DNA from 4 places in the Margalitia sp. FSL K6-0131 genome. Region 1 is predicted to be linked to each of the others. Evidence: riboswitches for the same ligand, from Rfam matches in the RefSeq annotation. Region 1 holds a riboswitch; each other region holds the start of a gene.

Region 1 (7,742 bases):
TCACAAAAAATATCCTACCATCTTAGAAAATTATAAAACCTTTAACACTGGACATCTCGGAGAAAAAAATATTGATTACTATTTAGAAATATTACCCGAAAAAGATTATTTTATTTTCCACGGTTTACGCCTCGAATATAAATCACAGCATTTCCAAATCGATACACTAATTCTTACATCTAATTTTGCCCTTATCCTAGAAGTAAAAACCATCAAAGGTACTTTATTTTTCGATACAAAATTTAAACAAATGATTCAAATATTAGACGGTAAAAAGAAGGGATATCCCTACCCAATAACCCAAGTAAACCGTCAAAAGGAATTACTAAGAAAATGGATGGAAGAACATAATATTAAATCATACCCGATGGAAGGATTAGTCGTTATTAGTCGCCAATCAACTATTTTAGACACTAACGCAGAAGATAATAGTATCTATGAAATCGTGATTCATGCTTCTAATCTATTAGAAAGAATCAATGACTTTCATCAAATTTATAAGAAAAAGATCTTCTCTACTCCTCAAATGAAAAAGATGAGCGACCTTTTATTGAATGCCCATACACCCTTATATAATAATATTTTGCAACTATACGATATAGATCAAAATGAATTAATACGCGGTGTCCAATGCCCCTCTTGTGAATCCTATCCCATGAATTATAAAAATAGATATTGGTATTGTGCAAAATGCAGCTATAAATCTAATTCAAGTTTCCGGAAAGCTATATATGAATATTTTCTCCTAATCGAGCCTACCATTTCAAATCAAGCATGCCGTAAATTTTTATTGATAAATTCCCCAAAATCTTCAAGATACTTTTTAAAATCAATGGAATTAAAAACTACAGGATCAGGACGCTTCATTAAATATAAAATGCCAAACAATATTGACGAAGAATTTTTAGTATAATAAAGAAAAAAATGTCAGAGGTGACCAACATGCACAAGGTATTCGTCTATGGAACATTAAGAAAAGGAGGGACAAATGAGCACTATTTAAAAGGGGCTTCTTGTATTTCCAATCAATGCTGGACATTTGGGGAATTACATGATACTGGATTTGGCTATCCTGCTATCAAACAACATCCTTCCTTCAAGGTGTTTGGAGAAATTTATGAGATTGATGATGAGCAATTAAAATTGGTCGATGAATTGGAGGATTACGAAGAAGGAAGAGAAAACAATTTATATGACAGAATCAAAATGACCGTTTATACAAATGAAGGGGAGGAAGAGGTGTTTGTATATCTTGGTCGAAATCAATTATTTGAAAAAAGCTGTCTGGTTGAATCAGGTGATTGGTTAAAATATTTATTAGGGGAATAGTCACAAAATTTCCACACTTACATATACCATTCTAAAATATAATAAAGATAACAAAACGAATGGGGGATGAACATGACACTAAGAATTTCAAATCCAAAGGTTTTATGGTGTATCCTCCTTGTTTCCCTAATTTTGTTGGCGAACTATACCTTGTATCATACGGACATTGCAAAGCCTATATCTACTGGTGTGGTCATTGGTTCATTTCTTGATTTTCTTCTTTTCATTCCTTTCACAACTTATTTTTTAGTCATTCGCAAACGAATCTCCACTAAATACTTATTTGTTGTAGTGGCAGCATGCTATGGTACTGCTTGGTTAATTATTCCGAACGACATTTTTTCTGCTTTCAGTATTTCAAAATATATCCTATTTAGTGTCGAAGCAATTTTTATCACGATTGAATTGTATTTCGTATCTAAAATAGTTATAAAAATTCCATTGATAATAAGAAACTTTAAGCAGTACAATCATCCTTTTTTTACAACGAGGATGGAAGGCGCAATATTTTCAACCATTAAGAAATCGAGGAGTATAAAAATAATGATCTCCGAACTATCGATTCTTTATTATAGCCTATTATCCTGGGGTAAAAAGAAACCACAAAAATTAAAATTTTTTACTTACCATATAAAAACGAGTAATATCGCACTAAATATTATGGTGATTCACGCAATGGTATTGGAGTCATTAGGTTTTCATTTCTTTTTACATGTATGGAGCCCGCTTCTTTCTTACATCATTATTTTTATAAATGTGTACGGTATTTTGTTTATACTTGCTGAAATACAAGCGATTCGATTAAATCCAATTGTATTCCTCGGCGGAAACCTTCACATACAAATTGGAATTACCAAACGTATAATAATTCCTTTAGATAAGGTCGAATCATTTGGGACTGTAAAACAAAATCTTCCGAATAAAAAGATGATTTTTGATGGCACTTTAAATGATTTTATGAAAGAACAACCAAATGTGGAAATCATATTAAAGGAACCAATTAAATCTCAGTTATTATACGGATTTACAAAAATGGTAACAACGGTACATTTAAAAGTGGATGAACCGGAGGAGTTTTATATGTTGTTAAAAAGCGAACAGTTTTAAACTGTTCTTTTTTTATTTTAATACATACTATTCATAACTAATATGCATGAATATCATGCAAATATACAATTGGAAGTTATATAAATTGTGGAGTATGATAATAACGGAAAAAGTAATTTAGTGAGGTAATGCGATGGAGTGGCATCAAATTCAGTACTTTCAAATGGTAGCAGAGACGGAGCATTTTACGCGAGCAGCGGAAATTCTATCTATTTCTCAGCCTGCCTTAAGTCGAGCGATTTCAAAGCTTGAGGAGGAGCTTGGGGTTCAGCTATTTGACCGAACTGGACGAAACATTGTTTTAAATAAATATGGAAAAATGTTTTTACAACGAGTGGAACGCTCTATTCAGGAAATTGAATTAGGCAAGCAGGAAATTCATGATATGATTCACCCGGATCACGGAACCATTTCATTATCCTTTTTGCACTCTTTAGGGATTAGCTTTATTCCAGGCATTCTGAAAGGATTTTTAAATAAATATCCAGAAGTAAAGTTTCACTTGAGTCAAGCAGGTTCTCTCCAGGTTTTTGAGAAGCTATTAACCGGGGAATGCGATATTGCCTTATTATCCTATCTTCAGGATGATAATGAGCTTCATTGGGAATCATTGTGGTCAGAGGAATTATTTCTGATTGTATCCGCAAACCACCCATTAGCTGAAATAGAAGAAATTAATTTGATTTCTATTAGAGATGAACCATTTATCGCTTTTAAAAATGGTTATGGATTACGGACGATAGTCGATAAACTTTGTTCGGAAGCCGGATTTACACCTAAAGTAGCATTTGAAGGCGAAGAGATAGGTACTGTCGCGGGCTTGGTGGAAGCCCAATTAGGAGTGTCTATCGTTCCTGATGTGAAAGTATTGGATAAGAATAAAATCAAACTCATCCGTTTAAAAAATCCGGTTTGTATGAGGGAAATCGGGCTCACATGGAAGAAGGGAAGGTATTTATCGCCTGTCACGGAAAGGTTCATTGTGTTTGTCAAAAGCCTTTCTCAAGTTCAGAAATTTTAGCCTAGAAAAAAAGGAGTTTATCATTCATCATGGGATATATAGAACGTGGAACCGCCAATTTCAAAAAAACAAATTTAGCCCTATTTGCTGGCGGTTTCAACACATTTGCCATTCTTTGGAGCACCCAGCCATTACTGCCGGATATTGCGAAGGAGTATCATGTTTCACCGGCAGTATCTAGTTTAACATTATCGTCTACCACCATTGCACTAGCTATTAGTATGCTGCTTACAGGCTCTCTCTCAGAAGTATATGGTCGAAAACCGGTTATGACGATTTCATTAGTAGCTTCTTCGATATTAGCAATATTAACAGCATTTAGTCCAAGTTTTCATTTATTACTTTTACTAAGAATTCTGCAAGGGATTGTTTTAGGCGGATTGCCTGCGATTGCAATGGCTTATTTGGGGGAGGAAATTGAGCCGAAAAGTTTGGGAATGGCGATGGGGTTATATATAAGCGGAAACTCTATCGGCGGTATGGGCGGACGTATCATCAGCGGGGTCCTGACCGATTTTTTTAATTGGAGAATTGCTATTGTAGTAATTGGTATTATCAGTTTACTTGCGAGTCTATTATTTTGGTTTACATTACCCAAGTCAACTCATTTCCAAGCACGAAAATTGGAGATTGGAAAATTAGGAACATCACTGTTCAGTCAATTTAAAGAACCTGGATTAATTTATCTATTTGGTATTGGATTTTTATTAATGGGAAGCTTTGTTTCTCTTTATAATTATATTGGATTTCAATTAATTGCACCGCCTTATTCCTTAAGTCAAACCTTAGTCGGATTTATTTTCGTCGTCTATTTAGTTGGAACCTTTAGTTCAACATGGATGGGAATGTTGGCAGATAAACATGGCAGAAGAAAAATCTTGCAAGTTTCTCTCGCTATATTATTAATCGGGTCACTCATAACCCTTAACACAAATCTATGGCTAAAAATTATTGGCATTGCTATTTTTACTTTCGGATTTTTTGCCGGCCATTCCATTGCAAGCGGCTGGGTTGGAAAGCTTTCGTCACATGATAAAGCACAAGCATCAGCTCTTTATTTGTTCTTTTATTACACAGGCTCAAGTATTGGAGGTACGGTAAGCGGAACCTTCTACAGTAATTTCGGATGGATGGGTGTCGTTGGGATGATCGCTATATTTGCTGTCATTGCGGTATTATTCTCTATCCGTTTAGCAACAATAGCGAAAAGGAAGCTTCAAGTTTCTTCTCATCGGGTGTAAGTGCTCAAAAATATCAATAGTGGGCACTGAATTCGTTTTTTCATATAAACGTTATTTTCGTAAAAACACTATGAAAATTACCGCCTTTAATGACATAGAGGAATCTTTGTCTGCAGACATTAAAATTGGATGGAAAACCTTTCATTTGATTTTTTATCAAAAGGGGAGTAATATAATAACACAAGCTGCGTTGTTCGTAATCATAATAAAGTTTTAACCTTTGAGCTGTAATAGGGAGTTTATATAGAAACCGGAATGACAAGCCTCTGTCTATAAGACATGGAGGACACGCAGAAACGTTTCTGAGAACACCCACTTTGAGGAGTGGTGGTTTAAAACTTTCTTATCATTAAATTACGGCAAAGGCGGCTCCTTACATAATCAACTTAGTCAGTTTCCATAAGAAACTGGCTTTTTTGTGTTTAGCGTTTTTAAGTCTATGTGAAGATAAAACCATAAATAAATTCATAATAACTAATAAACTGAGGAAAAAAATAATCAAAATTGGCGAACATAATCTTGAATTTTGGATAATATATAATAAAAAGTTGCATTAGACCAAAAAAATTGACTGTAAATAAAAATGATGGAAGGAGTGTTATCATGAAAGAGGGAGAATTAAGGAAACAAGGTACCCAAATCCCGACTCAATTTATGATACAAAGGTCGAAAAGATTGATGATTACATTATCTCCGATGGTTATTTTATTAATATAATAAAATTTCTTCTTTCTTTTTCTAAAATTTGTGCTAGTATATGTATATAAATGAATAATGAATCACTAGGGGAGTCTTAAACAGACTGAGACAGATATGTTCTGGACCCTTTGAACTTGATCCAGTTAGTGCTGGCGTAAGGAAGTGGCTGAATTTATGAAGGTAATGAATATTTTATCCTTGTAAATGTAACCCGTCCTTACATGAAGGGCGGGTTTTTTGCGTCCTTCCAATTGAATATTAGTATCTGCTAGGGGAGCCGTGTGGCTGAGAGAAATCGTTGGATTGAAACCCTTTGGACCTGATCCAGGTTGTACTGGCGTAGGGAAGCGGTAGATTGTTGTTGAGATATACAACTAATGCTACAACCGCTTTCTATTTTGAGAGCGGTTTTTTTATTATAAAGGAGGAATTTTTTATTATGAGTAAGGTTAAAAAAATGACTTTAACTTGTGTGATTATTGCCATCACTACATTAACAAGTAATATCGTGTACATTCCGGTAGGCTTTGCAAAGATTTTTCCCATTCAGCATATGGCAAATGTTTTAACGGCTGTTCTATTAGGACCGATGTATTCGGTTGCCCAGGCATTTATTGTTTCCCTTATACGGAACATGGCAGGGACGGGATCGATTTTCGCGTTTCCAGGAAGTATGATTGGTGCTTTTCTTTCAGGGATTTTATTTATGAAAACGAAAAAGCTTTTGTGGGCATTTACTGGTGAAGTAGTGGGGACAGGTATCATTGGTGCTATTTGCTGTTATCCGCTGGCCACTCTTATCCTTGGGCAAAAAGCAGCCGTTTTTGGCTTTATTCCAGCATTTATTGTAAGTTCTTTCGGAGGTGCGGTAATTGGAATAATTGTTTTAAAGGTTTTACTGAAAAATCAGGCACTGCAGGGAATCATTCGCAAAAACAGTCTTTTCAATCGTGAGCTTTAGGCCACAGGAAGGAGCAATGAAAAATGACTTTTTCTGAACGCTTATTTAATAATATTCAATCAATCTGGAATCAAAATCATCAGCATCCATTTGTACAAGGAATAGGGAAAGGGACACTTCCGAAAGAAATGTTTCAAGAATATATGAAACAGGATTATGTTTATTTGATCCAATATGCGAAGTTATATGCTATTGGTGTTCAAAAAGCAAATGATCTTGCATCGATGACACATTTTGCCCAGCTACTACATAACATTCTTCATTTTGAAATGAATGTTCATCGGGAATACGCTAGTCAGTTTGGTATAACAACGGAAGAGTTGGAACAAACAAAGCCTACGCCAAATAATTTAGCATATACGAGCTATATGTTAAGTGTTGCCCAAAATGGAACGCTTGCAGAGCTCATTTCATGTCTGCTGCCATGTGCTTGGGACTACTGGGAAATTGGAAAGCTATTGAAAAAACAATATGGACATCAGCTGGAGAATAATCCTTACAAAACATGGATAGAGACGTATTCCTCCGATGAATTCGGTTCCATTGCACTATGGTTGATTAAATTATTGGATGAAATAACTATTGGGAAATCAGAGGAGGAACTGGCAGTGCTGGAAAATCATTTTCAAATCACTTCCAAATATGAATATTTATTTTGGGAGATGCTTATGTCTGGACAAGATTGGCCATTATAAAGGGCTGCTTTATGTAGCTTATCTACTGACACATATAAATTATAAGGTAGATAAAGAAAAGAGCCTTTTTAGAAAGGAAAGAGTAAAATGACACTTCATTTAGAGAAGGTTTCTTTTACCTATGATCACAACCCGATTGTTTCCAATTTTTCTTTAACGGTTGAAAAAGGTGAATTTGTTAGTTTGATAGGAAAAAGCGGTTCAGGTAAGAGCACCATTTTAAAACTAATTGCTGGACTGCTCCAACCGAAAACGGGACAAATATTAATGGATACGGCAATTCCATCTCCGGGCAGTTTCGGTTATATGCCACAGCAGAACTTGCTTTTACCATGGAGGACTGTTTTAGAGAACTTAATGCTTCATTCAGAAATTCAAAAAGGAAATAACTATACAAAAGAGGATGTGAGAGAATGGCTTCGGAAAACAGGCCTTGCGGAATGGGAAAATGCTTTGCCAAAACAACTTTCCGGCGGCATGAAGCAGCGCATCGCTTTTTTGCGAACCATTCTGACTGGTTCGGAAGTACTGTTATTAGACGAACCATTCGGAGCCCTCGATGCTTTTACAAAGCGAGATATGCAAAAATGGCTGCTTTCGATTTGGCAGGAACTTGATAAAACGATTCTCTTTATTACTCATGATTTAGAAGAGGCTATTCTTCTTAGTGATAGAATCCTTATTCTCCA
Region 2 (7,742 bases), 1.2 Mb from region 1:
CACTGCTTGTCCCCCTTGTACTGGAAATACTCTGAATACCGGGAGCAAGTCTTCTCCTAAACACATGCCTTTCCCTCGCCCAAGCACCTGACAACTGGATCATCTCAAAATCGGCATCAAAAAGATCAACACTGGCACTCATCGCTCTTGTAATATGGATGTTTTCATTTCCATGATTGATAAAAGCTGCACTTCGTGTAATCACATTCAAATGTTCAAAAACGGTATAGAGTAATTTCAATTCTACGTGGATCAGCTCATCGTAAAGAGTAATTTCTAATGTTGCCGCTTCTTCATCCTTGTTAACATAGGTTGCGGGAAGTCCTTTAAGCTTCGGCTTGCCTTCATATATTTTATGGGACCTATATTCAAAATTAGTTATCCTGCTTCCATCCTCCTGAAGGATTTGATAAGCAGGTTCTCGGAAATCAGTAGTTCCATATGCAGGATATTCCTGCTTAACGATGTCTAATGAAAAAGTGGAATCCCCTTCAAAAACATAGGCAGTCATCCCTCGTTTTTCCATTCGCAATAAATGTTCAAACGACTCACGCTGCCTAACTCTTTTCCCATAATACAAAGACCCTAGCTGGTTATTTTTTAAAATCGTAAAAATATAGCTATTATCCTTTCCTTGCAAATGAAATTCTTTTGAGTGCTTATTAAAAAAGATAGGCATGAGGTCTCCTCCTTTGTCACCAAAACTATTAGTTTATATATTTTGCAAATGAAGTATGAATTCCTGCATTTAACCTGAAAAGATGATATTTCACATTGTGTACAAATTCACATTTTGGAAAAGCGCTAAAAGTGGACTATAATTAAGAAAAGCGTAAGCGCCTTGCTCATCGGCGTACGGATTTCGTAGTCTTCGACTGAGATAAAGGAAACACAGTGAGGTAGTCCACGAGCTGATGTTGACTTATCGTAGGGAGGAGACGGAGAAATCCGCTAGCCGATAGGCGCTGGAGCTAGACAGAGACTAGATCGATTAAATAATTTTTTAAATAAAAAAGTATTTATAGGTTTGTAGCATTCGAGGAGTGAACAACTTGAAAAAAGTCGTTGTCATTGGCGGTGGAATCACCGGACTTTCCACCATGTACTATCTGCAACAATTAAAAAGATCCTTACAATTAGATATGAAATTAACATTGATAGAAGCAAATTCCACATTAGGTGGAAAAATCAGGTCCATAAAAAATGGTGAATTCATTATGGAGACCGGCGCAGATTCTATTGTTGCCCGTAAAGAAGGAGCAGCTGCTTTACTGGATGAACTAGATCTGCACGATGAAATCGTTCATAACTCTACTGGAAAATCTTATATCTATCATCATAATGAATTAAAACCGATTCCGGATGATACTGTTTTTGGAATTCCAATGAGCAAGGAAGCATTGTTCAGCAGTGAATTGATCTCCGAAGATGGGAAAAATGAGGCTTTAAAGGATTTTACAACGGAAAACACAACTTTTACGAAAGATAGCTCTATCGGTTTGTTTCTTGAAAGCTTCTTAGGAAAAGAAATGGTTGAAAATCAAATTGCCCCCGTTTTATCCGGCGTATATTCTGGTAAATTAAATGAGCTGACAATTGCGACTACCCTGCCATATCTTCTTGACTATAAAAATCAATACGGCAGCATTATTCGTGGGCTCTCAGAAAATAAAGCAAGATTTCAATCATCGGACAATAAGAAATTTGTATCGTTCAAAAATGGGCTTTCCACATTAATTGACAAAATGGAATCAGAACTAACGGATGTGGAAATTTTAAAAGGGGTACCGACAACTGCGGTTGTAAGAGATCAAGAACAATACTTTATACAATTTTCCAATCATGAACAAATAGAAGCTGATTATGTAGTATTAAGTACGCCGCATTCGGTGGCCCAATCTCTTTTAAAAAATGAGGAATTAAATTCAATTTTTGATGAGCTAATAAGTTCTTCCCTAATAAGTGTTTATTTAGGATTTGATATTCCGGATGAAAAGCTCCCTGCTGACGGGACTGGTTTTATCGTTCCGGAAAACAGTGATTTAACCTGCAATGCCTGTACTTGGACAAGTCGGAAGTGGGAACACACTTCTAAAAATCACAACTTATTGTTGAGACTATTTTATAAAAATACGAATCCGGAAGTGTTTGAACATATCAGCACCCTTAGCGAGGAAGATTTGGTTCAGGTTGCACTGAAGGATGTGGAGAAAAGTCTAGGGATTACAGGAAAACCGATTAGTGTCGAGGTAACCAAATGGCTGGATAAAATGCCGAAATATCATTTAAACCATCGCAAAACCATCGAGGCATTAAATGGCAAATTAGCCGCTGAGTACCCTAATATCATCCTTGCAGGTTGTTCTTACTATGGGGTAGGAATTGCCGATTGCATCATGAATGGGAAAAACACAGCGAGGAAAATAGCAGAAGCGGAGTAAATCTCCGCTTTTTATTTTATCTTTAGACGTTTACAAATTCCTCCATTGGTTCAGCCGAATAATCCGCGACATTCCCATTTTCATATACAAATTTATGATTATATGTATTCGAATCCTCTAACATTTTCAGTAAAAAATATTTTAAATTTGCCATACCCAGATTATCTGGGTGCAGAATCCACGATATTTTCTTCCAATCAAGTATACCTTCATCCGTACTAATCGGAGTATGGTACTCAAAATCTTTCGGAACTTCCGCCAGAAATGCATGCATCCCCCCGGTTATCGAACCATCTACAATCCAAGTGACAACTCCTTTGTATTCAACATCACTTAACGGAATACCTGTTTCCTCCATTATTTCCCTTAAAACACTCTCTTTCGGTTCTTCGCCTTTCTCAATCTTCCCGCCGACACCGTTCCATATCCCCATCCAGGGTGATTTAATGCGGTTGAGCATAAGAATTTGCTCTCCTTTTTTGATAAAGCAAATGGTATATTTGTACTCCAAGAATCTCTCCCCCTTCACCAACTTCTTTTCCTTTATTATAGCAAAAAAGAGCAGGGGTACCCGCTCTCTAGTACTCTACTTGTTTTCTTAACCTCTGTGCTGCCTTGGTAATATCGGTGGCCTGGCTGATCGCGGTGATGACAGAAACCCCATCTGCACCTGCTTTCATAACTTTAAGTGCGTTTTCCATTGTAATACCGCCGATTCCTACCATAGGAATAGTGATACCTTTTTCCCGGAAATGTTGAATATGCTGAACGCCTTGGACTGGTTTCGCATCTTCCTTTGTTTTAGTAGGAAAAATCGGGCCGACACCAAAATAATCTGCACCAGCTTCCATTGATGTCAATGCTTCTTCCATCGTATGAACGGAAACTCCTAGAATTTTATCTCCAATCCTTTTACGAACCTCATCCACCGGTGCATCCTCTTGGCCAATATGTACCCCGTCAGCCTCTAAGGAAATGGCTAAGTCAATATCATCATTCACAATAAATGGGATCCCATGTTCTTTGCAGATGGTCTGTAGCTCCTCGGCAAGTGCAAATTTCGCGTCGCCCGTTAAAGCGTCTATTCCTTTTTCGCGAAATTGAAATAAGGTGATCCCGCCAGCAATAGCATCCTTCAGTACACTTGCAGGACTTTTATAGCAATTTGTACTGCCCATAATAAAATATAATTTTAATATATCTCTTAAACTATCCGAATCGATTCTCGTCATTTTATCAAACTGCTCCTTTTTTTATATGCCCAATGATTCGTTGGACCATGTCCGTTTCCAAGTGGAATATTTTCTTCAATTGCCGCTTGGATAAAATCTTTTGCAGTTACAACCGCATCATACACCTTTTTGCCTTTGGCAAGTTCTGCGGTAATAGCTGCCGAAAAGGTACAACCGGTTCCATGAGTGTTTTCCGTATTGATTCTTTTTGACTTTAAATAAGCAAATTCATATCCATCGTAAAAAAGATCCATTGTCTCTAACGGATCCGTGTCATGTCCGCCTTTAATAACAACATTTTTTACACCTAATTCAATGAATCTTTTCGCTGCTTCTTCTTTATCTTTTATTGATTTTATTTCCATATCAATAATCACTTCCGCTTCCGGAATATTCGGAGTGATAATCAATGATAACGGGATAAGCTTCTTTTTCAATGCGGATACTGCTTCTTGCTGCAATAGAGAGGCTCCTCCTTTCGCAATCATCACAGGGTCTATAACGATATTTTTCCAGTTATTTAAGATGATTTGCTCAGAAACCGCTTGGATTATATCAGCGTTGAACAGCATTCCTGTCTTTAGGGCATCCACCCCAATATCATCTGCTATGGAACGAATTTGCTCTACTACCGCCTCCACCGATAAGGGATAAACTGCTTGAACTCCTAATGTATTTTGGGCGGTTATTGCTGTGATGGCTGACATTCCATATACCTCAAGCTCTTGGAACGTTTTTAAATCCGCCTGAATACCTGCTCCTCCACCACTATCGGAGCCTGCTATTGTTAATGCTTTTCTCATTTTCCGGCACCTACCCTTCTCTTTGTTCAATGAAAGCTTTTTCGATTACATGTTGACCTGAAACAGATGCAAGCTGATCTAGAAACTCCATTTGAAAGCTTCCCGGTCCTTTGGAAGCTGTTCTTTCTGCTGCCAATTCAGCAGCAATTCCATATGCTGTAACGGCAGAGGCAGCTGCAGCCAATAGATTTTTTTCAACAGCAGCAAAAGCACCAATTACAGAAGTTAACAAACAACCTGTGCCTGTTACTTTCGTTAATATCGGATGACCGTTTCGACCCACAAAGGTTGTGGTACCATCCGTAATTACATCCTCTTTTCCAGTTACTACGATAATCGTTTGCAGTTTACGAGCAGCGGTGATAGCAAGATCTATTTGATTTCCTTGGACATTCCCTGCATCTACTCCCTTCACCTCTGCCTGAAAACCTGCGATATTAGCAATCTCCCCTGCATTTCCTCTTATAATGGAAATCTTTACTTCTCTCATAATCCTACCTGCCATCTCGGTTCGATACGGTGTTGCGCCTGCTCCAACCGGATCAAAAATGACCGGAACCCCGTGGGCATTAGCGGACTTTCCTGCAATAATCATCGATTCTACCGTTTCTGAATTTAACGTTCCCATATTTAAAACTAGCGCACCGGCAATCTTAGCCATGTCCCCCACCTCTTCAGGAGCATATGCCATTACAGGAGACGCCCCTAATGCCAAAAGTCCGTTGGCCGTAAAATTTGTCACTACCACATTCGTAATATTATGAACAAGCGGATTTTCCTTCCTCACATTGTGTAAAATGTCTCCAATTAATACCTTATCCATTTTTCATCCTCCTCAAAGTCATATTCTGGGTCGTGTTCCTGGGGGAAATACAAAAAAGCCAGCTCCTTCTTTAGGACCTGGCATCATTAGTAAGAGAAAAAACATTTTTCACTCCACTACTTTCCTCCGCTGGTATTAACCAGATCAGGTCCAAAGGGTTAAAAAACTTCCTGTTTTTCTCTCAGCCCAAATTAGGGCACCCCTAGTAGTCTTTAAAACTTTTATTCTTTGTACTTATCATATCCCGCAGAATTCAATATGTAAAGCAATTAAACAGTGTTGCGCGTCCATCGTATAATTTGTACACAAGTGGTCCCTGACACCCTTAACATCCATTTGTGGTAACAGGCACAAAAAAAAGGGATTTTGTGGTTTGTTGTCAAAATTTAATGGTACAAAGAGACTATTGTTGAAAGAGGTGGAGGGTATGGATAAGGAATTGAAACGGATTGGTCAAAAGTTAATGGATCATTGCCACCTATTAGCGAAAAATCTACAGGAAAAACAAAGCAATGATCCACATTTTCATTTACTCCAAAATCTTACATCTATCCAAGAAGTGTTTTTTCATTGTCTTGGTAATTCTCTTTCCCAGAATATAGAATCCACTCATTTCATGATGAATAAATGGGCAAGATTGTTACTAGAAAAAACGTACATATTTCATACACGACTTCAAAAGCAATATCTTTTTCCGAGCCATCATTATAAATCGGTGATTATGGACTTTTTAGAAGAAGAGATAAACAACTGCAGCATCTCTCCACAGGTTCTATTTCAAGTAATGAAAAAAATAGATTCTTTTATACAGCAAGCATCTACTATTTTTTCAAACCAAATGAATCCGCTCATCATAAAAGAATTGCGTCAATATGCCTCATGTTTGGCAGAAGAAAATATCACTTTGCGTGAACTAAATGATCTAAAAAATGCATTGAAAGAGGCAACGATCCTTGTTATTACGGATAAGGAGGATGCTATTAAATATGCTAATCAAAAATTTTGCGACATAACGAAATACAAGGAAGAAGAACTAATAGGGCAAAACCATCACAATCTTTTAAACTCCGGCTATCACACGGAAGAATTTTTTCAAGAAATACGAGAATATATAAAACAAGGCAAGGTTTGGAAAGGAGAAATTTGTAACAAAGCAAAAGATGGCAGTCTTTATTGGGTTGATTGCACTATAGTGCCGTTTAAAGATCGCAACGGGAACACGTTTCAGCATTTTTCCATTCAACATGATATTACTGAGCAAAAAAATACCGAAGAAATGCTTCGCAAGACCGAGAAGTTATCGTTGGTTGGTGAACTGGCAGCTGGGATTGCACATGAAATCCGCAATCCTCTCACTACCATTCGCGGTTTTGTTCAAATTCTTGACCATTTTTCAGATGAGAAGAAATATCTTTATTCTAAAACGATATTAGAGGAAATTGACCGCATTAATTTTATTGTGAACGAATTCATGGTGTTCGCGAAACCGCATACTGTTGAATTTAATAATTGCAACCTAGTCGATATCATAAGGAATGTCGTTCATTTACTCAACGCGGAAGCCGCTATGAAAAATGTTGAAATTACCGAAGCATATCACGATAACGACATTCTCATCTACGGAGAAAGAAATCAATTAGCTCAAGTATTTCTGAATATGCTTAAAAACGCTATTGATGCATTACCTAATGGGGGCAAAATTAAGATCTCCAGCTCATTGGACGAGGAAAATGTAATGATTTCCATACAAGATAACGGAATTGGGATGTTACCTGAACAAGTCGTTAAAATAGGAGAACCCTTCTACACATTAAAGGAAAATGGAAATGGGTTAGGGTTAATGGTCAGCTATAAAATTATTGAAAATCATCGTGGAACCATTATGGTGGAAAGTGAATTGAATAAAGGAACCACCTTTCATATATCCTTTCCTCTTCTTAATAACATTTAAACGGTTTCTTTTTGAGCTTCCAGGTAAATCCGATCAAAAAGATAAATGAATTTCAAAAAGGATCTTAGGGTCCTTTTTTTTATTTTAACAAAAATAACAATATATCTATTAAAATGTCATTTTCTTATCAAAATACAGGTAAATAGATCTATTTATATTGAAAACGGACAAAAAGTGACAAGCTTTTTAGTAATTCTTTATAAAAGCATTCCATAAAGATTATTGTCTTTCGTAAGAAATCCTAATGAAGAGTAGTTTCAGTCTAGATTCTCTGAAAGGAGGTGAAAGGATGCACTTCCCGAGATTTGTATTAAAAGGTTTAATTATTGGTGCGGCCCTATGTTTCCCCAGTGTTGTACTGGCGGACAAAAATGATCATGCCCCTGCTTCTAATGACAAAAAGACGATTCCGGTCGTATCCAGTCTTAAGGGTAATGGATTTGGGAATAACCTAAACAGTTCCAAAGAACATCTCAAGAAAAAGCAAAAAAA
Region 3 (7,742 bases), 100 kb from region 1:
ACCTAATTCTTGCAATCTTTTCGCAAGCAGCACATCATCTGACGTATATGGTAAAACGATAAAGCCTTCCTTCAATAGTTCTTCAGACGCTTTGTAAGTCTCAAAAGGATCAGGTAACAATGTCTTCTGACAGCCGATCACTTCAACCTTAACCATGTCACATAAGCCGGAAGCCTTTGCAAGTTTTGCAATACGGACTGCTTCCTTGGCTGTTGTAGCACCTGCTGTGTTTGGGAGCAATTTATATCGGGTTAAATCTAGTTTTTCTAAAAAATTCGGTTGGCTTGCCTCAAAAATATTCATTCTTCTAACTGCAAATGTAAGAATTTCCGATTCTGATACTTCTACCGCTTCTTTCTGCACATCAAAATTTGGGTACTTTCCGGTTCCTAATAATAATCTTGATTGAAATTCATATGGTCCGATTTTTAACATTTCATCCGCCTCCTACAAAATGTACAATTTCTATTTTGTCACCATCGGAAATGGGTATTTCAGAATGATGGCTTTTTTCTAAAATCTCTCGATTCAACTCTACGATTACAACCTTTGAATCGAGTTGAAAATATTGTAAAACATCTGAAACCACCTTCACGGTTTCAGGGACATCAATAAAATCCCCATTAATTTGAAGCTTCATAGATTCACCTCGTTTACACTGTTTTAAATACCCTATCGATACTAAATGCTGATAGATCAACCTGAACTGTTTTTTCTTCCAGCATATCCGCTACTAATTCACCCGTGATGGCAGATAATAATATACCATTTCGAAAATGTCCGGTAGCAATCCATAAATGTTTCCACTCTGGGTGCTCACCAAGATAAGGAAGACCATCTAGCGACTGCGGACGAATCCCTGCCCATGCTCTTTCCCATTCACCAGCCATAATAACAGGAACAAGTTTTTTTGCTTTTTCTATCAGGAAGTGAATTCCCTCTAAAGTGACGCTTTGATCAAATGTATCTGGTGTCGATGTTGCACCAACAAGCGTACGTCCGCCTTTCTTCGGTACGAGATAACAATCATGTGAAAATATGGTTGCCGTTAAAAGTGGGCGTGGGGAAATAATAGAAAAGCATTCGCCTTTCACCGGATAAGATTTAAGGATAAGTCCTGATTCTTGAAGCAGCCGATCACTCCATGCGCCCCCCGCAACAATGACATGATTTCCATAAATTTTTCCGGTTCCTGTTACAACCCCGGTTATTTTTCCTTTCCTATGAATAAAGGAATGTACCTCTGTAAATTCTCTTATTTCTGCCCCATAGCTTGCTGCTGATTTAGCAAAAGCATGGCTTAGTTGGAAAGGTGAAAGCTGGCCATCATTTGGAATGTACATTCCTCCAAGTAAATTAGGTGATAAAGCAGGTTCTTTTTCACATAATTGTTTTCCTGTCATCCATTCCACCGTTTCCCCTGCTTGCTGCTTTGCCTCCATCATTTTTTGAAACTCCTGTACCTCTGCTTGTGAACTGGCAATCTTGACTAATCCCTTCTGCACCAATTCAATATCAATCCCTGACCTTTCCTTTAATTCCACAGCTAGATTAGGAAACATCGAACGGCTCTTTTTGGCCAATTGAAAGAGTGGGCCATCCTTTTCAAGCTCTGCTTGGGCAGCAAGCATTCCCGCCGCCGCACTTGATGCTTTGCTAGCTAAACGGTCCTTTTCTAATAGAATTACCTTTAAGCCACGTTTCGCAAGGTTATAGGAAATTGCACTGCCATTAACACCGCCACCTACAACGATGGCATCATAACATTCACTCATTTTGCTTTACCTCTTTCCCTTAACCCAAGTTGAAATGAATATTCTTTTACTGCTTGAAGGGGATTGTCCGCCAACATGACCCCAGACATTACAGCAACCCCTTGTACCCCTGTTTTTAACACCTTTTTCACGTGCTTAAAATCAATACCGCCAATAGAAATCACAGGAATAGTCACTTTCGTAGTTACTTCTCTTAATTTTTCCAAACCGCGTGGTTCTACATCAGGCTTGGATTGCGTGGAAAAAATATGTCCAAACAACACATAATCTGCACCGAACTTTTCAGCATACAACGCCTCATTTAGGGAATGAACGGAACAGCCCAACCTTAAACTTGGAAACACCCCTTTTACCGCAGAAATGTCCAAGCTATGATAAGCAAGTTGTACACCCTTTACCCGCGCGACCATTGCTACATCTATACGGTCATTGATTATTATTTTTTCTAACGGAACGCCGTTAGCGTTTAATTGATTCACTATTTCAATAAGCTCCCTGGCCGATTTCTTTTTTTCCCTAATATGAAAAGCATCGATATAAGGATGAATTTCACCTACGATTTGAACCATTTCAGAAACAGACTGCATTCCTGTTGAAATAATATGTAGCTCGGGCCTCAATTTACATCCACCAACCTCAATATTTGATAAATCTCGTACTCTATTTCATATTTAATAAGAGTGCAATCTTTTTCCTATTCCAAATCAGCTATCAATAAACTGTTGACCTTTTGCTTAATCGGCCAATCTTCCATCCGATAAGCCATTTCCCAAAAGGAGTATTCGTATTGACTGCTTATGATAAAATGTTGTGTCATTCGTTCTAAATCCGAATCCGTTACTTGCTTGGCAATCTCGTCAATACGCTGGATTTGCTCCATCACTTTTTCATGAAACCACTCACCGCCATATGCCGCAATCCATTCTTGGTAAATTGGTTCCTCTGGTGTATTTCCCTTTAATCGCTGCCCAATTTCATCATAAAGCCAATAGCACGGCAATAAGGCAGCAATTATATCACCGATATGACCTGCAAATGCCGCACGGTACAGATGAGATGTATAAGCATAAGCTGTCGGTGCAGGCTTAAATTCCTCTCTTTCAGCTTCTGTGATCCCCAATTGTTTAGAAAAATGAGCATGTAGTTTAAGCTCGGCTTCAGCCGTCCCTTGTGCGTGGACCGCCATACGTGCCGTTGTATGTAAATCTGGTGCCTTAGCTGCCCCATAAGCTTGCACCCTTGCAAAATGAGAAAGATAATACGAATCCTGTAACACATAATATCGAAAACTTTCCAATGATAGGCTTCCATCTGCAATTCCCGTCACAAAAGGATGATGAAAACTAGCTTCCCAAATGGTATCCACTTCTTGTCGTAACTGTTCTGAAAAATTCATACGATCTCCTCCAAAAAATCATTTTGTTGTGCATCCATAGATCTTTTCAAAGTGCAACAAAAAACCACTTTCTCAACGCTCAAGAAAGTGGTTTTATATGGAAATTAAAATACACAAAAAATTTCCTTGTTCCACTTCCCTACGCTGGTATAAACCAGATCAGGTTCTAAGAGTCTCAAAGTCACACTTTAATCTCAGCCATTTAAATGGCACCCCTAGTGGTTAAAAAAATATTAAGTTTTCCAACAATATTTCGCTATTATCATAGCATGATTTAAATATATGTCAAGAAGATATATTGTCTAGTAATGTCTTATTTCCTTTCAACTATCTTACTTATTTAAAATGATATTTAAGTATTTTTAGATCTTCACGGATCCAACTTTTAACCACTTCATACATGATAAATACTTATCATCAAACTAACACTGGTGATCCATCAAACTTCGGCAGCCATTCCCCATGCGCTTCGATTAAATCATCACATAACGAAACGATATCATCCAACGATAATTCAGCTGATGTATGTGGATCCAGCATAGCTGCTTGATAAATGTGTTCCCGCTTTCCAGTAATGGCTGCCTCTATGGTGAGCAGTTGAGTATTGATATTTGTTCGGTTAAGTGCTGCTAATTGCTCTGGGAGATCCCCTACATAGGTAGGAGTGATGCCGCTGCGATCTGCAATACATGGAACTTCTACACATGCTTTTTCAGGTAGGTTGCTAATAAGTCTTCCTGTATTGAGCACATTTCCGCCAAATTTAAATGGAATATCTGTTTCAATTGCTTCGATAATTCTTGAGCCGTATTCTTTTGTACGAGTATGGTCTAATGACTTGTTATTTACTAAATCCTCTCTCATTCTTTCCCAATTTTCTATTTGGTTCACACATCTGCGCGGATATTCATCAAGTGGAATATTGTACTTGTCTATCAGCTCTGGATACCTTGATTTTATAAAATATGGATGGTATTCAGCATTGTGTTCGGATGATTCCGTTACATAGTAGCCAAACTTATCCATCAATTCGAATCGGACCATATCATGGTGCTTTGTTTTTTGTTTTTCTTTCGCTCTTTTCTTTATTTCAGGATATAGATCTTTCCCATCCTTTTTTACTTCTAACAACCATGCCATATGGTTAATGCCAGCAATCTTTTCCTGTACTCCTTTTGGATCCATCCCTAATGAACGAAATAACTCTTTTGTACAAACTTGGACACTATGACATAATCCAACCGTTTTGATATTTGTAAAACGATTCATAACCCCAGTTAAAACCGCCATTGGATTCGTGTAATTGAGGAATAATGCATTAGGACACACTTCTTCCATATCCTTTGCAAAATCAAGCATTACCGGAATGGTGCGCAGATTACGGAAGATTCCGCCTATTCCGACCGTATCTGCAATCGTTTGTCTTAAACCATATTTTTTCGGAATCTCAAAATCAATAACCGTACTTGGTTTGTATCCGCCTACTTGAATGGCATTGATGACGTATTTTGCATCCCTAAGTGCCTCTTTCCGATCATGATACGCTTTGATTTGAATGTTTTTGTTTAGGTTTTCTTTTAAATTAGTCAGCATTTTTTCTGAATCGCTTAAACGCTGTTCATCAATATCAAACAACGCAAATTCAAAGCCTTCTAAAGCTGGAACTAACATACAATCTCCCAGGACATTCTTTGCAAATACAGTACTTCCCGCTCCTAAAAACGTAATTTTAGACATTATTCTCTCCTTATTTAACAGAATTTTTTCTATTAAACTATTCCACTCTTAAGCTGATTTTTCCTTCCTTTGCAGAAGCACAGCTCCAATCACTATAATCCCTTTAAACGCCTCTCTTAAAAACGGCGGCACTCCAAATAAATTCAATAAATTATTCATTACCGCAATAATTAACATCCCATAGATGGTACCGATAATAAATCCTCTTCCGCCCATCAGGCTTGTTCCACCTACTACCGCTGCAGCAATAGCATCCATTTCTGCTCCTCTTCCAGCGTTTGCAAAGTCCATGGAACCTATCCTAGTCACTTGAAGAATAGCCGCAATGGAAACAAGAATCCCCATTAATGCATATACTCGTACCTTAATTTTATCTACATTTACTCCGGATAGCTTTGCCGATTTTTCATTGGAACCGACCGCAATGACTTGTCTCCCGAAAACGGTTCGCTTAGAGACATAATAAAGGATATATGCAATGATAGCCCAATATAGAATCGGCATAATCAAATATCCTCCAATGCTGAGATTGGAAACTTGTAAGAAATCCATCGGCACTGTCGGGTTGTAACCTTGCATGAATTGTTGGGTAACGCTCCTAAAGATCATCATCGCGCCTAAAGTAATAATAAATGGAGGAGTTTTCCCTTTAGTAATGGTGACTCCTATCAAAGAACCTAACAAATAGCCGAAAACTAATACCAGTAAAACCGCAATAAGATATGCAGGAATTCCCGTAATTCCTATTTGCGCCAAAAGTCCTTTCGATCCTGTATCCAAAAGGATCATTGCAAATGCTCCAGTAGCTACTAATGTAGATCCCACCGATAAATCAATCCCTGCGGTCATAATAACAAACGTCATCCCTAATGCAATGATTCCTATCCCTGCGTTATTTCTCAGGATATTAATCCAGTTATTGATCCAGGACTGAAACCAGCTGCCGAATGAATCATAATTAAATCCCAGTACCAATGTCTGCAGAATCACCATAATAATGAGCGCAATGGCCGTACTAAATAGTGGAGACTCCTTCCATTTATGACGAAACCATCGAAAAAAATTTTTATTCATCTCCAACATCCCCTCCCTTACTTCGTCAACTGGCCACCAGTAGCAAGACTCATGATATGTTGCTCTGTCATTGTTTCTCCGGATACTTCCCCTTGAATCACTCCATGGTACATAACAAGCGCCCGGTCACAGACGCGGATGATTTCTTGTCCTTCACTGGAAAGCACAATGATGGCAATGTTTTCTTCAGCAAGTTTTAAGATAATATTGTAAATATCTTCTTTCGCTCCGACATCCACACCTTGAGTAGGGTTGTCTAAGATCAGCAGCTTCGGCTTTGCCATCAGCCATTTGGATAAAACCACTTTTTGTTGATTTCCTCCTGAAAGGCTGTTAATGCTGTCCGTTTCCTTTCCCATCTTGATTCGCAAAGCGTTTCTTTGTTGCTCAAATTCTGCTATATGTTTTTTTGTATCAATCATTCCGCGCTTTGAAAATATTGGCCAAGTCACGATAGAAGCATTTTCTAGAATATTCATATCTTTGATAATACCGTTTTCTTTTCTGTTTCTCGGCAGATACGCAATTCCTTCTTTGATTGCATGGGCAGTGCTTTTTATTTTTACCTCTATACCATTTAAGAAAATTTTGCCTGATGAAGGTTTATCTACGCCAAAGATTGTTTGAAATAGTTCACTTCTTCCGTCCCCTAAGAGTCCTGTCACCCCAAGGACTTCACCCGCTTTAATTGAAAAATGAATATCGCGATAGTCTCGGTTGTTGGTAAGTCCCTCTACTCGTAAAACTTCCTTTCCCAGTTTTTTCTCCTTTAAAAGGGAACCTGTCCTAACCTCATATCCCACCATGTGCCGTGCCAAATCATTTGTTGTCACTTCATTGATGTTTCCCTCTGCAACAAGCCCGCCATCTCTTAGTACCGTGAATCTATCACAAACACTCATTACTTCATTCAGTTTATGGGAGATAAAAATAATCCCAACATTCTTATCCTTTAGCGTTTTCATCATTGAAAAGACTCGTTCAATTTCTTGGTCGGTTAAAGAGGTAGTAGGTTCATCCATTATAATAATAGATGCATTCATCATCATTGCCCTGCATATTTCTACGATTTGTTTATAGGAAGCATCTAGGTCAGACACAAATGTTTTCGGATCTAGCTGGACATTCATTTGTTTAAATACTTCTTTTGTTTCATTCATCATTCTTTCTAAGTCCAGTCTTCCTCTTTTTGTTTTTAGTTCTCTGCCAAGAAACATATTTTCATAAATTGGTAAATCATTGATGAGGTTCAACTCTTGATGGATAAAGGCAATTCCAGCCTCCTGTGATTGTGCAGGAGTGGCAAACTTTACCTGTTTGCCATCTAGACTTATGCTTCCTGAATCCATTTGGTGAACGCCGCCAAGTATGTTCATCAATGTAGATTTTCCCGCTCCATTTTCCCCAAGCAGCGCACAAATTTCTCCGCCTTTCAGAGTGAACGATACATCTTTTAATACTGCATTGCTTCCAAAGGACTTTCTAATATTTTTCATTTCTACGAACATGGCATCCACCCCTTTGTAAAAAGAGGTTATAGCTATGCCATAACCCCTCATTTGTTTATCTTTCTATAGAAACATAGATTAATATGGAGATTTATCGTCTAAGTATTTTTCATAATTAGATTTGTCAACAATTGTAGTAGGAATGATGGTCTCTTTTGGTACATCTTCTCCGTTTAACAGTTTCAACGCAATATCCACCGCATCTTTTACCATTGCCGGACTATATAGTGCTGACTCGATCCAAATGTCATT
Region 4 (7,742 bases), 900 kb from region 1:
CAGGGGTGTGAATTTCACATTAAATAAAGGCGAAACGTTAGCAATAGTCGGAGAATCTGGATCGGGAAAATCAGTAACAGCAAAAGCTATCATGCGTTTATTACCGAAACAAAATGCAAGAATTACTTCCGGTAAAATCAATTACGAGAATCATGATTTGCTAGATATGCCAATCAGGAAGGTCCAACAAATAAGAGGTTCACAAATTTCCATGGTTTTTCAAGATCCTATGACCGCTCTTAATCCTACAATGAAAATAGGCAAGCAAATTATCGAAGGGCTGAAAAAACATCAGAATCTCACAAACCAACAAGCAAGAATAAAAGCAATTGAAATGCTCAAATTGGTTGGCATTCCAAACGCGGAAGAACGTCTGGATTCTTATCCGCACCAATATTCTGGTGGAATGAGACAACGGGTAGTGATTGCTATGGCTTTAGCTTGCAATCCGAAAATATTAATTGCAGATGAACCGACAACCGCCTTAGATGTAACAATACAAGCACAAATACTAGAATTAATGAAAGCATTGCAGAAAAAAACAGGGGCCTCCATTATTATTATTACCCATGATCTTGGTGTCGTTGCAAATATGGCAGATCGCGTAGCTGTTATGTATGCAGGAGAAATCGTTGAGATGGGGACGGTAGAAGAGATCTTTTATACTCCTCAGCACCCATATACAATGGGCTTACTGCAATCAATGCCAAAGCTTCATGAAGATCGTACGAAACCATTAATTCCGATTCCTGGATCTCCTCCAGATTTAGCAAGTCTTGGAGCGGGATGTCCATTTGCTCCAAGATGCCCTTATACAATGAAGGTATGTCATTATTTTGCACCTGGTACATCGGAGGGAACAAATGGGCACTCTGTTGCATGCTGGCTCCAGGATGAGAGGACACCTAAGGAACTACAGCCTGTAGGCATTGGAGGTACATACTAATGCAAAACTTGAAACCATTAATTGAGGTTGAAAATGTGTCTAAACATTTTTCCATTGGCAAAAACAAAACATTACACGCTGTAGACGAAATTAGTTTCACCATATATAAAGGGGAAACACTGGGATTAGTAGGAGAATCAGGATGCGGGAAGTCCACAGTTGGCAGAACGCTTATCCAGCTCTATACTCCAACTTCCGGCCGAGTTATATTTGCTGGTGAAGAATTGGGGGACAGAAAAGGAAAAGCGGACAAGAAGTTTATCCATAAAAATATGCAAATGATATATCAAGACCCGTATTCCTCGTTAAATCCTCGTATGACTGTATTAGAAATTATTTCTGAAGGGTTGCTTATCCACCATCCAAATATGAGCGGGATGGAACGAAGGACTCGGGTATTAGAGTTATTGGAACTGGTAGGTCTAAATCAGAACCACGCTAATCGATACCCACATGAATTCAGTGGTGGTCAAAGACAACGGGTAGGAATTGCAAGAGCATTAGCAGTCGATCCGCAATTTATTGTTGCAGATGAGCCTATTGCCGCATTAGATGTTTCCATCCAAGCGCAAATTGTTAATTTACTGAAAAACCTGCAAGAAGAAAAAGGATTAACGTACTTATTTATTGCTCATGATTTATCCATGGTAAAACATATTAGTGATAGAATTGCTGTAATGTATTTAGGCCATATAATGGAACTTACGGAAAGTGAGGAATTGTATGATAATCCGCTACACCCATACACCCAAGCACTTTTATCTGCAATCCCGCTTCCTGACCCTAAATTGGAAAGGCAAAGAGAACGGATTATTCTAAAAGGGGATGTACCAAATCCTGTGAATCCTCCGAGCGGATGCAGATTTCGTACTAGATGTCCTAAAGCGATGGATATTTGTTCTATAAAAACACCAAACTGGGTAGAGGCGAAACCAAACCATTTTGTGGCTTGTCATTTATATGAATAATTAGTAAAGGGAGAAACATTGGTAGTTTCTCCTTTTTTATTTTTCCCATTCAGAGTAGATTACCTTATCCGCCTATTTTTATCGAACCCAGTGACCATCCGCTGAAAAATGAATACTAATGAATAAGGATATTTATCATAGTTTTTGTTGGGGGGGTAATGATGAGGTATCTGGCAATAGGCGATGGTTTATGTTCAGGGATAGGGGCATCATTTTTGTCACCAGGATTTATTCATAGACATGCGAGAATGGCAGAAGAAGTGTTGAAGGAGAGAGTCTCTGTTACTAGTATTGCTCGCTCAACCTATCGTTCTAATGACATCTATACGCTTTTAGAGGAAAAGCGGGTAAAAGATGCAATGAAAGACAGTGGCATCATTGTACTTTCTGCAGGGCATCAAGATTATATCGATGCTATGAATAAGTATAAGGAGAACAAAAATGAGACGGAGTTCTTTCGATCATTAAAGACTTGCAAGAGTAATATTGATGATATTGTTCAAAAGATAAAGGACATGAAATCCGAGCAGAATGACAAATATATGTTGATCATTTTGGGTCTCCATAATCCGTATCCTGAGGATGAAAACGCAGAAAAATGGATTAAAAACTTTAATCGGTATATGGAATCTATGGCAAGAAAACCACCTATATATGCTTTAAATATTCATCAGTATTTTAAAGGTGAGGAAGAAAAGTGGTGCACAAGAGATTTACTCTATCCAAATAATGATGGACATCGAGAGCTTGCAAGAAAAATGCATGAAATTGGTTATGCGGCTATCCACGAAGAAGTGCCTGTCAATAAATAATATTTTTGTCTATAAAATAATCAAAAGCCCATAACAATTGGTTCAATAATGAATAATGTATTTCATTAGAAATATTATTGAACTCCTTTTTAAGGAGGTGATACTTTATGTGTGGATGCGGCGGATATGGATACGGCTATGGATATCCTGGATATGGCTACGGTGTCGGTTTTGGAGCTGGACGTGGATTCGCGTTAATCGTGGTGTTGTTTATTCTTCTTATTATCGTTGGTGCAGCTTATGTATACTAGGTAACCGGAATATCCCTTTTCCACATTTAGCAGGAAAGGGATATTCTTTTTTTAAGAAGGTTAAATGCTTAAATTGTTATTTTAATGAATTATAGTACCCGAAATGAAAAGCGGGACGACCAAGGCAGTTATTTGCTAGAACCTTGTCATAAATTACATAAGAAAATTAAGCGATGGCCCTGTACGATTGTCCATCTCAAAAAATATAAATCTCCATACACTAAAGTGTAGGAATTTAATGGAGGTGAACACAATTGAATTACTATCATATGTGTCAGCGTGGGATTGGAAGACCCGTTGAAATTCGTACAAAAGACGGAAGAATTCATCGGGGAATAATTCATCGAGTAGATAATAGGATGGTATATTTAAGACCTCTTCCAGGAGGATATGGAGGTTACGCATATCCATTTTATGGTGGATATGGTTATCCATATTGGGGCTGGGGCTGGGGTTGGGGCTTCGGTGCAGGAATAGCATTAGGTGCAATTGGAGCCTTGGCCTTTTTACCTTTCTTTTTTTGGTAATATATTGCTGGATTTATATGAACAAAGAAACTCTTCCAATTTCGGGAGAGTTCTTTACTTTAACAGTATGTATATGGATGCTTCTAAAAGTTGTTATGTATGTGGAAGTAGGATCTTAAATACAGTCCATTCATCCGTTGAATGACACGTTAATATTCCGCCATGCTTTTCTATAGTATTTTTGCATACATAAAGCCCTAACCCGGTTCCGCTTTCCTTTTGTGAAACAAATGGTTCAAAAATATGATCTATTAAGCTTTCAGGAATTTTTGGACCATTATTAGCTATTTCTAACGATACAAATGAGTCTTGTTTATCTAATTTAATCCGAATAATTGGGTGTTCTATATTTAATAAAACATCTATCGCATTAAAAATAATATTAACAAGCACCTGTTTGATCTCATCATGATAACCTAAAATGCTATAATTTTCTTTGTATTCCTTTTGTACCTCTACATTCACTTCTAATATTCGAGGATATAAAAATGATAATACTTGTTCAATTAAATCATTGAGCAAAACAGTTGTTTTTTTATTTTCGATAATTTCCTTTTTTGATAGCATCAAAAATTGTGAAATACTAAACTTTAATTGTTCAAGCTCATTGGAAATGATGTCCAAATAAGGAATCTCAGGGTAATCTGCTCTTAATAATTGAACGAAACCGTGAATAGATGTTAGCGGGTTACGGAATTCATGAACAAAACTGGAAGTCATTTGTCCCAGAAGTGTTAACCGATCTTGATGTGTCGAAGAAATATATTGATTTTTTTCTTTAATAATCATATCCTGTGTTTCAGAATACTTGGAAACAGCGTAATAAAGAAATTGATCAAAAGTGTAGTTTACCTTATCTAAGGAAGGCTGCAGTTTATTCCACTCCGTATGCAGGGAGCATAAATTCTTGAAAATGATAGTACGTCCCAAATTAACATTATAAACAAATTCACCAATATTAATATTGGCATTTTTTCTTTCTTCTGCAACTTTTTCTGATAACGGTTTTAATAGCTGATCAATTTGATTTTTTGGCATTGAGATGGCCTTCAAAACAATATCGTACATAAATTGGCCATTTAAAAGCACACCTTCTTTAAAGGGATCTTTTTCGCTTATTAATATTTTGTTATTCCATTGGGATAAGATTCGCTCACGACAATCTTCCAGAAAATCTATAACAACATCTTTTAACGGAATCATTTTGTCACCCCCTAAAAAAACGTTACTTTAGAGAACATAAGTGTTTTATTTTAAATATATCAAAATTATCAAACACTTTCCAAGTTATTTTAATGAATTTACTACTTTTCTTAAATAAATGGAGAATAAAGTAAAAATGATTGTCAAATGTATAGTTTCGTAGTATATTCAAGAAGGTAAAAATGAATATTCCCACAAGGGGAGCCGATATGGCTGAGAGTGAACGACTGAGTTCTGACCCTATGAACCTGTTAGATAATGCTAGCGCAGGGACTGTGGTTTGATGGAATGAGCAATACAAGGACTTCCTAAAAACCGTCCTGTATTGCTTTTTTATTTATAGCAATATAGAGGTTTTATTCATCCCGGTCCCTAATAGGGCAGTCAGTTCATAATGAAGTATTAGGGAATGGGGAGGATGAAAATGAGAACGAAAACGTTATTTCTTGTGGAAGTTGCTGTTTTAGGAGCACTTGCTTATTTGCTTGATCTTGTATCAAGTGTTATTTTTCAAGCGATATGGCCAGAAGGAGGTTCTGTTTCTATCGCGATGGTTCCGGTTTTTATCATGGCATATCGTTGGGGACTAAAAGGCGGACTATTAACCGGATTTATATTGGGATTATTACAATTTATCATTGGATATTCTAAAGTATATGTATTAATACAGCTTATTTTAGATTATTTTGTAGCATTTACAGTATTGGGATTTGCAGGTCTTTTTGCAAATCAAGTGCGTAGTGCTATTCAGGAATCAAAAAAAGGGAAATGGATTACGTTTTCAGTTATAGGAATATTTGTCGGTTGTATATTAAGATTTATCGTTCATTTTTATACAGGAATTGTATTCTTTGGATCTTACGCACCAAAAGGGCAGCCGGTAGCGCTTTATTCATTCTTATATAATGGTACTTATATGTTGCCAAGCTTTATCTTAAGCTCTATTTTGGTTGTATTCATTTTAATAACAGCTCCAAGACTTGTAAAGAATGTAAAAAAATAATAGAAACGAAGAAGGGGAGCTATCCCTTTCTTTTTATATAATCATAAAAAAATAATTAGTAACTAGCTCACGTCAATCAACTAACGGAACCGTTAAAGATAAGTGGGCATCATCTTCTGAACTGCCTCTGGTGCGTTATCTAAATCTTGCGACGAAGCACCTATAGCCCTATGACAATGGTTAGGGGCCACTGTTTTTAAAATTTCCATTGATTTTTTTCAAGTTCCATAATATCCTTTAGCATAGAAATAGAGACAGCTCTATTTTGTAAATATTGGAATGTGATTCCTCCATTCCAAATGAATGATGAAAGCAGGGAACTACATGAAACGGTTACAGCCAGTTTGGGTTGCTGTAAAACGGTTATGGAAGAAAGCACATATGAATCAAATAATCTTGCTGGCACTATCCCTTGTAGTGTTAGGATTTTTGGGATTTTTCACCTATTTTGCCAGTACGGTTAATGTTGGCTCATTGAAAAAAGGATTAGCACAATCCACAGCGATTTACGATAAAGATGGGGATCTTGCAAGTAAAATATCAGCCAATCGAACAGAAGGAGTCTCCATAAAACAAGTGCCGGACAATTTGAAAAATGCAGTTGTTGCAATTGAGGACCATAGATTTTATGATCACGGCGGGTTCGATATCCGCGGAATGACAAGCGCCTTTTTCAAAAACATTGCCGCAGGCGGTGTTACGGCCGGAGGAAGTACGATTACCCAACAGTTAACGAAGAATGCACTTCTTTCCCCGGAAAGAACATATAGACGTAAAATTGAAGAGCTTTTTTTAGCTGTTAAAATTGAAAAATATTATTCTAAAGATGATATTTTACAAATGTATTTAAACCAAATCTTTTTTGGACATGGTGCTTGGGGTGTTCAAAACGCATCTAAGAAATATTTCGGGAAAGATGTCCAGAATGTTGATTTAAGTGAAGCAGCAACATTGGCCGGCATCATTAATGCACCATCTGCACTCGATCCATATAAACATATGGACCGGGCAATTCAGCGCAGAAATGTTGTGTTGGGAGCCATGAAAAAATATGGTTACATTACAAATGATCAGTATAAAAAAGCAGTTAACGAAAAATTAGTTTTAAAAGACACTGGGGGAGATCCTTTAAAAGGAAAATATCCTTATTATGTGGATGCGGTATTAGATGAAGCAATTAATCGTTATGGATTGACACAAGATGAGATTTTAACCAGAGGATATCGCATTTATACAGAGATGGATCAAAACATTCAATCTGGACTTGAACGTGTATACCAAAATGATTATTTATTTCCTTCGGGACGCAGCGGAGATTTAGTACAAAGCGGAGGGATTTTGCTGGATCCAAAATCGGGTGGAGTAAGAGCACTTGTAGGCGGAAGAGGTCAAAAGGTATTTCGGGGATTTAACCGGGCTACCCAGCTGCAAAGACAACCTGGATCAACGATGAAGCCATTAGCGGTGTATACGCCGGCATTAGAAGAAGGTTATACGGCAAATTCCTCCTTGAAGGACGAACAAATGACCTTCGGAAATTACGCTCCTAAAAATTATAATGGACAGTATCTCGGGGAAGTTCCAATGTATAAAGCGGTTGAAGACTCGATTAATTTACCTGCCGTCTGGCTTTTAAATGAAATTGGGATAGATAAAGGAATGGATGCATCCAAACGATTTGGAATTCCATTAACAAATGAGGATAGAAATCTAGGATTGGCTCTCGGCGGATTGCACAAAGGTGTATCACCGATGCAAATGGCTGATGCATTTTCGGCTTTTGCCAATGACGGAAAACGCTATGATGCCCATATTATCACGAAGATTGTAGGGCCAACTGGTAATATTATTGCTGAGAGAAAACCGAAGGAAACAGATGTAACCAGTAAAAAAGTTGCAGATGAAATGACTTCTATGTTACTGAATGTTGTAGAAACGGGAACTGGGAAAGGTGTAAATGTTCCTGGCTATACCATTGCTGGAAAAACAGGCTCTACACAATCCTCATACAGTTCAAACGGAACAACAGATC

Evidence for each region. A riboswitch is a leader RNA that binds a small molecule or an ion and turns the genes downstream of it on or off. The one in region 1 is predicted to bind thiamine pyrophosphate.
Region 2: it holds a riboswitch for thiamine pyrophosphate, as region 1 does, so the genes downstream of both, thiM (hydroxyethylthiazole kinase) here and thiW (energy coupling factor transporter S component ThiW) in region 1, are expected to answer to the same signal.
Region 3: it holds a riboswitch for thiamine pyrophosphate, as region 1 does, so the genes downstream of both, tenA (thiaminase II) here and thiW (energy coupling factor transporter S component ThiW) in region 1, are expected to answer to the same signal.
Region 4: it holds a riboswitch for thiamine pyrophosphate, as region 1 does, so the genes downstream of both, thiT (energy-coupled thiamine transporter ThiT) here and thiW (energy coupling factor transporter S component ThiW) in region 1, are expected to answer to the same signal.

Annotation. Positions count from the first base shown of each region.
Region 1 is NZ_JBBOZS010000001.1:3,042,771-3,050,512, reverse strand. Features, by position in the region: gene NSQ59_RS14930 (nuclease-related domain-containing protein) at 1-913, shown strand, start outside; gene NSQ59_RS14925 (gamma-glutamylcyclotransferase family protein) at 943-1,329, shown strand; gene NSQ59_RS14920 (hypothetical protein) at 1,402-2,436, shown strand; gene NSQ59_RS14915 (LysR family transcriptional regulator) at 2,570-3,457, shown strand; gene NSQ59_RS14910 (MFS transporter) at 3,487-4,698, shown strand; RNA gene ssrS (6S RNA) at 4,878-5,074, shown strand; TPP riboswitch at 5,473-5,575, shown strand; TPP riboswitch at 5,658-5,760, shown strand; gene thiW (energy coupling factor transporter S component ThiW) at 5,837-6,358, shown strand; gene tenA (thiaminase II) at 6,382-7,053, shown strand; gene NSQ59_RS14890 (ABC transporter ATP-binding protein) at 7,141-7,742, shown strand, end outside.
Region 2 is NZ_JBBOZS010000001.1:4,254,432-4,262,173, forward strand. Features, by position in the region: gene NSQ59_RS20805 (alpha-galactosidase) at 1-679, opposite strand, end outside; gene NSQ59_RS20810 (protoporphyrinogen oxidase) at 1,053-2,441, shown strand; gene NSQ59_RS20815 (NUDIX hydrolase) at 2,464-2,952, opposite strand; gene thiE (thiamine phosphate synthase) at 3,020-3,673, opposite strand; gene thiD (bifunctional hydroxymethylpyrimidine kinase/phosphomethylpyrimidine kinase) at 3,670-4,476, opposite strand; gene thiM (hydroxyethylthiazole kinase) at 4,487-5,299, opposite strand; TPP riboswitch at 5,404-5,513, opposite strand; gene NSQ59_RS20835 (ATP-binding protein) at 5,727-7,250, shown strand; gene NSQ59_RS20840 (hypothetical protein) at 7,540-7,742, shown strand, end outside.
Region 3 is NZ_JBBOZS010000001.1:2,937,890-2,945,631, forward strand. Features, by position in the region: gene NSQ59_RS14365 (thiazole synthase) at 1-435, opposite strand, end outside; gene thiS (sulfur carrier protein ThiS) at 437-640, opposite strand; gene thiO (glycine oxidase ThiO) at 654-1,775, opposite strand; gene tenI (thiazole tautomerase TenI) at 1,772-2,395, opposite strand; gene tenA (thiaminase II) at 2,470-3,171, opposite strand; TPP riboswitch at 3,291-3,398, opposite strand; gene NSQ59_RS14390 (alpha-glucosidase/alpha-galactosidase) at 3,589-4,908, opposite strand; gene NSQ59_RS14395 (ABC transporter permease) at 4,957-5,982, opposite strand; gene NSQ59_RS14400 (sugar ABC transporter ATP-binding protein) at 6,000-7,490, opposite strand; gene NSQ59_RS14405 (ABC transporter substrate-binding protein) at 7,569-7,742, opposite strand, start outside.
Region 4 is NZ_JBBOZS010000001.1:3,942,100-3,949,841, reverse strand. Features, by position in the region: gene NSQ59_RS19395 (ABC transporter ATP-binding protein) at 1-946, shown strand, start outside; gene NSQ59_RS19390 (ABC transporter ATP-binding protein) at 946-1,914, shown strand; gene NSQ59_RS19385 (SGNH/GDSL hydrolase family protein) at 2,076-2,726, shown strand; partial or broken gene NSQ59_RS27985 (YjcZ family sporulation protein) at 2,900-2,977, shown strand; gene NSQ59_RS19375 (hypothetical protein) at 3,247-3,504, shown strand; gene NSQ59_RS19370 (histidine kinase N-terminal domain-containing protein) at 3,598-4,707, opposite strand; TPP riboswitch at 4,895-4,998, shown strand; gene thiT (energy-coupled thiamine transporter ThiT) at 5,132-5,710, shown strand; gene NSQ59_RS19360 (transglycosylase domain-containing protein) at 6,035-7,742, shown strand, end outside.